4 regions of the Geobacillus sp. BMUD genome follow, and region 2 is predicted to be linked to each of the others. Evidence: riboswitches for the same ligand, from Rfam matches in the RefSeq annotation. Region 2 holds a riboswitch; each other region holds the start of a gene.
The links. A riboswitch is a leader RNA that binds a small molecule or an ion and turns the genes downstream of it on or off. The one in region 2 is predicted to bind S-adenosylmethionine.
Positions count from the first base shown of each region.

Region 1 (2,196 bases), on a different contig from region 2:
GGTGTGGGCGATGACGATGGAATTTCCTTTTTCCGAGCTGCTTGAGCAGCTGCCAAAGCAATTTTTCGCCTCGCTTGTCGCAAAAGTTGGGGAGAAAATCAAAGCCGGATGCGACGTGATCAATTTAGGGCAGGGCAATCCGGACCAGCCGACGCCCAAGCATATCGTTGAGGCGATGCAGCGGGCGGCGGCCAATCCGAAATACCATAAATATTCGCCGTTTCAAGGCTACTCCTTTTTGAAAGAAGCCATCGCCGCGTTTTACGCACGTGAATATGGGGTGAAGATTGACCCAGCCCGCGAAGTCGCCATTTTGTTCGGCGGCAAGGCCGGGCTTGTCGAGCTGCCGCTTTGTCTCGTCAACCCGGGTGATGTGGTGCTTGTTCCGGATCCAGGCTATCCCGACTATTGGTCGGGGATCGCGCTTGCTCGTGCGCGGATGGAGATGCTGCCGCTTTCTTCGGAAAACGGGTTCTTACCGGATTACGAAGCCATTCCGGCGTCGATCGCCGACCAGGCGAAGCTGATGTTTTTAAACTATCCAAACAATCCGACCGGTGCGACGGCGACAAAAGAATTTTTCGCGGAGACGGTGGCGTTTGCTGGGAAATACGGCATTGCCGTTGTGCACGATTTCGCTTATGGGGCGATCGGCTTTGACGGCCGAAAACCGGTCAGCTTCTTGGAAGCCGATGGGGCGAAAGACGTCGGCGTCGAGATTTACACCTTTTCGAAAACATACAATATGGCCGGCTGGCGCGTTGCATTTGCCGTCGGCAACGAGCGGATCATTCAGGCGCTTGAGCTTTTGCAGGATCATTTGTACGTCAGCTTGTTCGGTGCCATCCAGGAAGCAGCCGCCGCGGCGCTCCTCGGTCCGCAAGATTGCGTCAAAGAGCTTGTCGCGCTGTATGAAGCGCGCCGCAACGCATTCATCGCCGCGTTGCGCGAGATCGGCTGGGAAGCCCCGGCGCCGTCCGGGTCGTTTTTCGCTTGGCTTCCGCTGCCAAAAGGCATATCATCCACACAGTTTGCCGACATGCTGCTTGAGCGGGCGCATGTCGCCGTCGCACCGGGCATCGGGTTCGGCGAGCACGGCGAAGGGTATGTGCGCGTCGGCCTCTTGACCGACGAAGCGCGGCTTCGCGAAGCGGCGGACCGGATCGGCCGCCTCGGATTGTTTGAAAAAAATTTTTGAAAAATGATTGACAATGCCAATTGGTGATGTCATAATTCAAAGTAAATTTGCCAATCGTTTGACAAGTGCATAAATGAGCAGGCTTTCTTATCAAGAGCAGGCGGAGGGACGAGCCCAATGAAGCCCGGCAACCGGCTTGGCGCGCGCCAAGCACGGTGCTAATTCTTGCAGCGGAAACGCTGGGAGATAAGAAGAGCGCCATGGATGAGTGACGCCTCTTCTTATGAAGAGGCGTTTTCATTTCGTTGCATTGAAAGAGGGATGGACGATGAGTGCAGTGATGGCAACGTATTTGCTTCATGATGAAAAAGACATTCGGAAAAAAGCGGAAGGGATCGCCCTTGGTTTGACGGTCGGCACATGGACGGACTTGCCGGCATTAGAGCAGGAGCAGCTCCGCCAACATAAAGGGGAAGTGATCGCGGTCGAAGAGCTTGGCGAAAGCGAGCGGGTAAACGCCTATTTCGGCAAGCGACTGAAGCGGGCGATCGTGAAAATCGCCTACCCGACGGTCAACTTCAGCGCTGACTTGCCGGCTCTGTTGGTGACGACGTTTGGCAAATTGTCGCTTGATGGGGAAGTGCGGCTGCTTGATTTAGAGTTTCCGGGTGAATGGAAGCGACAGTTTCCTGGGCCGCGCTTTGGCATCGACGGCATTCGCGACCGAGTCGGGGTGCATAACCGCCCACTGTTGATGAGCATTTTTAAAGGCATCATCGGCCGCGATTTGGCGTACTTGACGTCGGAATTGAAAAAACAGGCGCTCGGCGGCGTTGACCTGGTCAAAGACGATGAAATTTTGTTTGACAGCGAGCTTCTTCCGTTTGAGAAGCGGATCACCGAGGGCAAGGCGGCGCTTCAAGAAGTGTACGAACAAACAGGCAAGCGAACGCTTTATGCCGTCAACTTGACCGGCAAAACGTTTGAGTTGAAAGAGAAGGCGAAACGGGCCGCCGAGCTAGGCGCTGATGTACTGTTGTTTAACGTCTTCGCTTATG
Region 1 covers NZ_SDLA01000001.1:81,034-83,229, forward strand. Annotated here, with positions in the region: gene ETC05_RS00365 (pyridoxal phosphate-dependent aminotransferase) at 11-1,198, shown strand; SAM riboswitch class I at 1,283-1,391, shown strand; gene mtnW (2,3-diketo-5-methylthiopentyl-1-phosphate enolase) at 1,467-2,196, shown strand, end outside.
Region 1: linked by a shared signal. The riboswitch ahead of mtnW (2,3-diketo-5-methylthiopentyl-1-phosphate enolase) and the one ahead of ETC05_RS10745 (methionine ABC transporter ATP-binding protein) in region 2 are both predicted to bind S-adenosylmethionine.

Region 2 (2,196 bases):
TGCTCACGGTGGTGGAGCAGTTGTTTCCGGCGCTGCCGTTTTACGAAACGGACATCAACTATATCCCTGAGCAGGCGGTTGCGTGGAAAATCGAAAGCGTTCCTTGCCTGCTTCTTTTTGTGAACGGAACGATCGCGGGCAAGTGGTATGCCTTTCATTCCGTTCCGTATTTGTATGAAGTGATTCAAACTTGTTTGCCGCCCCAGTGATCCGCCTTTTTTTGACGCCATTTGACACATTTCTTGGGAAATGACAAAAACGGCGTTGTTTCGCCAACATCGTTGTCGAGATTTTTGTAAAGGATTTCCCTCTTCCAGATGGAAATGAAAGAAACATAAGGAAATGGGGGAGGGAGATATCCATGGAAATGCGTGAATTGATCGGGAAGTTCGTGGAACGGATGCAAGTGTTGCGCCATTTGTTGCCGATTTTGCCGGATGAACAGCTGTGCGTTCGGTTTGAAAGCGGGGATGAAACCGTGCTGTTGGTGGTTGGCAAGGAGTCGTCTGCGGCGGAGATGGAACACGATGAACGGAAAACATTGACGATTAGAGGTTCCAAAGCATCGCTCGCATCGCTGTTGAACGGTGAACTGAAGTTGCAGCAGCTCGTTCGGTTGCAAGAAGTGCACGTGTCAGGAAGCTTCCGCCATCTATTGCTTCTCGAGTCGCTCCTCCATTTGGCCAAGCCGTATCGGCATGTTGGGTAAAAAATGATTGACAGCATTCGACAGGCGATGATACAATCACAATCGTAACCAATTGAATAGGTGATTGTTGCGCTCTTATCAAGAGAGGTGGAGGGATGTGCCCAATGAAGCCCGGCAACCGTCAGCGCATGCGCTGAAATGGTGCCAATTCACACAAAGCGGCCTGCTTTGAGAGATAAGAGACGGAATGGTGCACAATACCTTTCTGTTCTCTTTGCGGGCAGAAAGGTTTTCTTTTTGCGCTTTGCCGTCTTGAGGGGAAGGAAGGTGAAACAATGATTGCACTCGAGCAGGTGACAAAAATTTATCAAGCGGCCAACGGCTCGGTCACGGCCGTCGACAACGTGTCGATTGACATTCGCGAAGGGGAAATTTTCGGCATCATCGGCTACAGCGGCGCGGGGAAAAGCACGCTCATCCGGCTGCTGAATGGACTTGAGAAGCCGACGAGCGGCCGGGTGATCGTCGCCGGCCGCGATATGACGCGCGTGAAAGGTCGGGAGCTGCGCAAGGCGCGCCAAGAAATTGGGATGATTTTTCAGCATTTCAACTTGCTTTGGTCGCGCACCGTCAGGGAAAACATCGCTTTTCCGCTTGAAATTGCCGGCGTTCCGAAAGAGGAGCGGAACAAGCGGGTGGATGAGCTGATCGAACTCGTCGGCCTTTCCGGGCGCGAGGACGCCTACCCGGCGCAGCTGAGCGGCGGACAAAAGCAGCGGGTCGGCATCGCCCGCGCGCTCGCCAACAATCCGAAAGTTTTGCTTTGCGATGAGGCGACGTCGGCGTTGGATCCGCAGACGACCGATGCGATTTTGGACTTGCTCGTTGACATCAACAAGCGGCTCGGGCTGACGATTGTGCTCATCACCCATGAAATGCACGTCATCCGTAAAATTTGCGACCGCGTCGCGGTGATGGAAAGCGGCAAAATCGTCGAGCAAGGCGACGTGCTGCATGTGTTCCGGAACCCGCAGCAGCCGATTACGAAACGGTTCGTCCAACAATTGATCGAGCCCGAGGAGACGGAAGAGGCGATTTCCCATTTGTTTGGCCAATACCCGAACGGGGTGATCGCGCAGCTGACGTTCGTCGGCGCGGCCGCCGGGAAGCCGCTCATCACCGAAGTGGTGCGCCAGTTTGCCGTCGATGTCAACATTTTGCAAGGGAAAATTTCGCAAACCCATCAAGGCGCCTATGGGGTGCTGTTCGTTCACCTCGACGGGGCGGCGGATGAAATCGGCCGGGCGCTTGACTATATTCAACGCCAGCAAGTGGCGGTGGAGGTGATTCACGATGCTCGCTAACCTCCTGCCGAACGTGCAATGGGAGACGATGTGGGCGGCGACGGTCGAGACGCTGTACATGACCGGGATGGCGGTGGCGGCCACCTTCGTCCTTGGGATCGTTCTTGGCTTGCTGTTATTTTTGACGGCAAAGGGCAATCTATGGGAAAACCGATGGATCAATGCGGTCATCGCCGCGTTTGT
Region 2 covers NZ_SDLA01000008.1:59,289-61,484, forward strand. Annotated here, with positions in the region: gene ETC05_RS10735 (thioredoxin family protein) at 1-209, shown strand, start outside; gene ETC05_RS10740 (sterol-binding protein) at 362-709, shown strand; SAM riboswitch class I at 782-891, shown strand; gene ETC05_RS10745 (methionine ABC transporter ATP-binding protein) at 985-2,013, shown strand; gene ETC05_RS10750 (methionine ABC transporter permease) at 2,003-2,196, shown strand, end outside.

Region 3 (2,196 bases), on a different contig from region 2:
TTACCAGACGAAAGACGTGCTCGCCGCCATGGAAGCCGATTCCGGCCTCTCGCTGACCACGCTGCGCGTCGACGGCGGGGCGGTGAAAAACAACTTGCTTATGCAGTTTCAAAGCGATTTGCTCGCTGTGCCGGTCGAGCGGCCGGTCATTAACGAGACGACGGCGCTCGGGGCGGCGTATTTGGCCGGACTGGCGGTCGGCTACTGGAACAGCCGGAGTGACATCGCCGCCCAATGGCAGCTCGAGCGCCGGTTTGAGCCGAAGATGGATGACAACAAGCGAACGATGCTCTACGATGGCTGGAAAAAAGCGGTGCGGGCGGCGATGGCGTTTAAATGATGGAAAAACGCGGATGCCTTGGATGACGGGCATCCGTGTTTTTACGTCCTTCGTTATGATACTGCGTGCCAGCAGGTTGACTGCTTCATCTGCTGGCATGGGGGGCTGGAACAAGTAGCCTTGCGCCTCTTGACAGCCTTTTTCCCACAAGTACTCGAGCTGTTCCTCGCGTTCTACTCCTGAAGTGAGTGGTCGTTCGGTTTTCCAAGCCACCGGCTTGCTTTCGACAGTCGAAAAATGGATAAGCGACTTTTCCGTCAAGGAGATGTTGAACGTTTTTGTTGCATCTGTCCTGAAGGTATGTAAATCTCAAGATTGTATAAAACAAAAGGGGATTTTCATCCTTCCGATGGTGCTGAATTTTTTTTCGGCATGGGGGTCTATATACTATTTTAGGGTGAAGTGAATCGCAGCAACACCCCCGAACAGACGGGCGTGGTTCAATAGTAAAGACCGTTGTCACTGAGGGGGATGTGTGGTAGGATAAGAAGAAATAGCATACGTCTTATCAAGAGTGGGCGAGAGAACGGGCTTGATGACCCCACAGCAACCTGCCGCTGGCAAGGTGCTAACACCCGCAAAGCGATGTCGCTTTGGATGATAAGAACGGCCACCCCCTTTCGCGTCATTCCGAGGCGGAAGGGGGTTTTTGATGATGGGAGGTGAGGGGGAAACAGTGGCGGAACGACTGTCGCTCCGCGCCTGCATGGCAGCGCATTTGCCGGCGGCGACGTTTGCTGTTCACGTCATGCGTTGCGTGCGGACGGAGCTCACCCGGTTCGATCGGCAGGCGGTGGTGCATATCGACCGCGGGGACGGCTATGTCCACTTGTATGGGGAAGCGCAAGGAACGATGTTTTCCCTCGTGCTGACGAACGATGAGGCAGAGGAATGGAAAGCGGAGGGGCCGTACGCCCTTGACCGCTATCTATGGCAGGAGCTAGGAAAAAAAGACATTTTCCCACCGCAAATGACCCCGTATTTGCGCGCTGTGTTTTCCATTGAATCGTAGAACGTGAGAGAAAGGAAGAACAGCGAATGGCAGTCAAAAAATTTGAACACGTCGGCATCCAAGTGAAAGATATTGAAACATCGAAAGCATTTTATCAAAACGTCGTCGGCCTCGAGCTGCTCAGCGAGATGATTCATACGAACGGGACGATGAAACTGGCGTTTTTGGGGCTTGACGGCCAGATCATCGTCGAGCTCATCGAAGGATACAACCCGAATTTGCCGACGGAAGGAAAAGTGCATCATGTCGCGTTTACGGTCGAAGGCATCGAGCAGGAGAAAGAACGGCTCGTGTCGCTTGGCATCCCGCTCGTTTGGGAGGACATTACCGAGCTTCCGAACGGGGCGAAATATTTGTTTTTCCTCGGTCCAGACGGAGAATGGATCGAATTTTACGAGCCGGAGCGATCTGCACAATAAACACGGGCGGTCCGCTGTTTGGGCCGCCTATGCATTTGCCGTCTGGTCGTTGGGCCCTCGTGCCGCGCATTCTCTCGCCAGTCTTGTCCATCACTAAGCAGCCATCCTCCTAAATAAGAGTCGTCGTTCTCTCTATTCAATGGTATACTAGAAAAAGAGAGGGGGAGATGTGTAGTGGAAGAAACGATCGTTCACGCCATTCAAGACGACTATCCGGATGAATTCGCTTGGTGCTATGGCTGCGGCCGTTTGAATGAGACGGGCCACCATTTCCGCACCGGATGGCAAGGGGACAAGACGGTGACGGTGTATACGCCGCGCCCCGAACATACAGCCATCCCTGGGTTTGTGTATGGCGGATTGATCGCCTCGCTCATCGACTGCCACGGCACCGGTTCAGCGGCGCTGGCGCTGCACCGGAAAAA
Region 3 covers NZ_SDLA01000001.1:460,532-462,727, forward strand. Annotated here, with positions in the region: gene glpK (glycerol kinase GlpK) at 1-340, shown strand, start outside; SAM riboswitch class I at 843-947, shown strand; gene ETC05_RS02275 (hypothetical protein) at 996-1,352, shown strand; gene ETC05_RS02280 (VOC family protein) at 1,379-1,771, shown strand; gene ETC05_RS02285 (PaaI family thioesterase) at 1,946-2,196, shown strand, end outside.
Region 3: linked by a shared signal. The riboswitch ahead of ETC05_RS02275 (hypothetical protein) and the one ahead of ETC05_RS10745 (methionine ABC transporter ATP-binding protein) in region 2 are both predicted to bind S-adenosylmethionine.

Region 4 (2,196 bases), on a different contig from region 2:
TGGCCGCGACGGCAGCGTTGCTGATGCGCGGCGTGGCGAGCGAGTTGTCGGCCAGCGTCAGCGCATCGATGCCGGCGTCATGGAGCGCTTTCGCCCCGGCGAGAAATTTGTCAATGCCCAGTTTTTTCGGGGGATCGAGCTCGACGATCACCGAGCGGCGGGCGCGGACAAGTTCGGGAAGCGGCGTCGCTGCCGATGGTGCGTCGGATTGGACCGACACCGGCACGGCGCGCCGTTTGACGGTTTTTTCCGTTACCGGCGTCCGGTCTTGCAGCGCCCGCGCCATCGCTTCAATATGGTTCGGCGTCGTGCCGCAGCATCCGCCGAGCAGCCGCACCCCTTGGTCGCGAAACGCTTTCGCCGTTTCCTCGAAGTATTCGGCATTCGTCTCATAGACGAGCCGGCCGTCGCGATAGTCGGGGAGGCTCGCGTTCGGGTACGCCGATAAAAAGGCGCGCGTTGGCAGCGGCACTTCCTCGAGCGATTGAAGCATATAGTACGGCCCGAGCCGGCAGTTGAGCCCGACGACATCGGCGCCAAGCGCTTCTAAGCGGGCCAGGGCGTCAGCGAGCGGCGTGCCGTCTTGCAAGACGCCCACTTCATGGAGCGACACATGGGCGATGACCGGCAAATCGGTCTCTTTGCGGGCGATGGCGAGCACCGTCTCCAACTCTTCTAAATCGTAATACGTCTCGAGCAGCACGCCATCGACCCCCTCGGCGAGCAAGACAAACAGCTGCTCGCGGAACGTCCGCTTCACTTCATCAAGCGGCACGGCGCTTTTGTTTAACGTGCGCAGTCCGCCAATGGTCCCGAGCACATACGCCCGACCGTTGGCGGCTTGTTTGGCGAGCCGCACCGCCGCCCGGTTGATGGCCGGCACCTCATCTTGCAAGCCGTAGCGGGCGAGTTTCACATAGTTGGCGCCGTATGTATTCGTCTGAATGACGTCGGCGCCTGCCGCGATATAGGCTTCGTGAATATGGACGATGTCTTCCGGTTTCGATAGATTCAATTCTTCAAAACAACGGTCAACGCCATGCGAATAGAGAAGCGTCCCCATCGCCCCATCGGCGATCAGCACGCGTTGTTTCAGCTCATCAAGCAATCCCACGTTCCATTTCCCCCGTTTCTCCGCAAGTAAAAGAAAAAAGCCTTCTAAGAAGAAGACTTTCCGTTCGCTTCTTCTTATCTTCCAGGCTGCTGCCTGTCTGGATTTAGCACCTTGGCCGCCCGCCAGGTTGCTGAGGGTTCACCGGGCCAGTCCCTCCCCCTCTCTTGATAAGAATGTTCGTATGCAATTATTAGGCCTTGTTTTGATTATTACTATATAATTTAATGCATTTTCTGAAATTGTTCAATACAGTAAATGAAGAAAATTTGAAAAAATGCAAGGAAGCAAGAAGGGAGCGGCATAGAGAGGGAGAAAAAGATAGGAAAAGGAACGCTCATAATGATATGGGGGGACAAGACATGCCTGAGCGTCTGCCAATGGAAGAAGAAGTGATGGAGCTACTGATCGGCGGTTTTTCTGTTGTTATGTTGATCGCCATGGTGACGGTTGTTTTTCTTTGGCGGAAATATCGGGCGCGGCGTTCGGCGTTTTTATGGATAACCGCCCATTTTCTGCTGCACGCTGTCGCTGCCTATTTGGCATGGAGGATCACGGGATTTGATCTTACCGACGTGCAGGCTTCGGAAGAAATTTCGCTGCTGCTCGGCCAGGCGGGAGTGGCGTGGGGGACAGGGACGATTTGTTTGTTGATTGGAATGGTGAAGCTTTCAAGGTAAGGAAGGGCTGTCGCTCGATTGGCGGCGGCTTTTGTTCCTTTTGGCGACTTTCGGTTCATGGTTGTCATGATTTTTTATTGCCTTTTTTACGCTGAGTATGCTTTCATTAGAAATGACGGAAATAGGTGGAGTAGGGGGGGCGAAGGTGAGCGGACAAGCAATCATCCGCTTTGACCATGTGACGAAGGAATACGATGGGACAGCGGTATTGGACGATGTGAGTTTTGAGATGGAGCGAGGCAAATTTTATACGCTGCTAGGTCCGTCCGGATGTGGAAAGACGACGATTTTGCGGCTGATCGCCGGGTTTATTGAACCGACGCAAGGGACGATTTATTTTCACGGGAAGCCGATGAATCACGTTCCGCCCAACAAGCGGCAAGTCAATACGGTGTTTCAAGATTA
Region 4 covers NZ_SDLA01000007.1:138,707-140,902, forward strand. Annotated here, with positions in the region: gene ETC05_RS10290 (bifunctional homocysteine S-methyltransferase/methylenetetrahydrofolate reductase) at 1-1,114, opposite strand, end outside; SAM riboswitch class I at 1,186-1,288, opposite strand; gene ETC05_RS10295 (hypothetical protein) at 1,474-1,791, shown strand; gene ETC05_RS10300 (ABC transporter ATP-binding protein) at 1,937-2,196, shown strand, end outside.
Region 4: linked by a shared signal. The riboswitch ahead of ETC05_RS10290 (bifunctional homocysteine S-methyltransferase/methylenetetrahydrofolate reductase) and the one ahead of ETC05_RS10745 (methionine ABC transporter ATP-binding protein) in region 2 are both predicted to bind S-adenosylmethionine.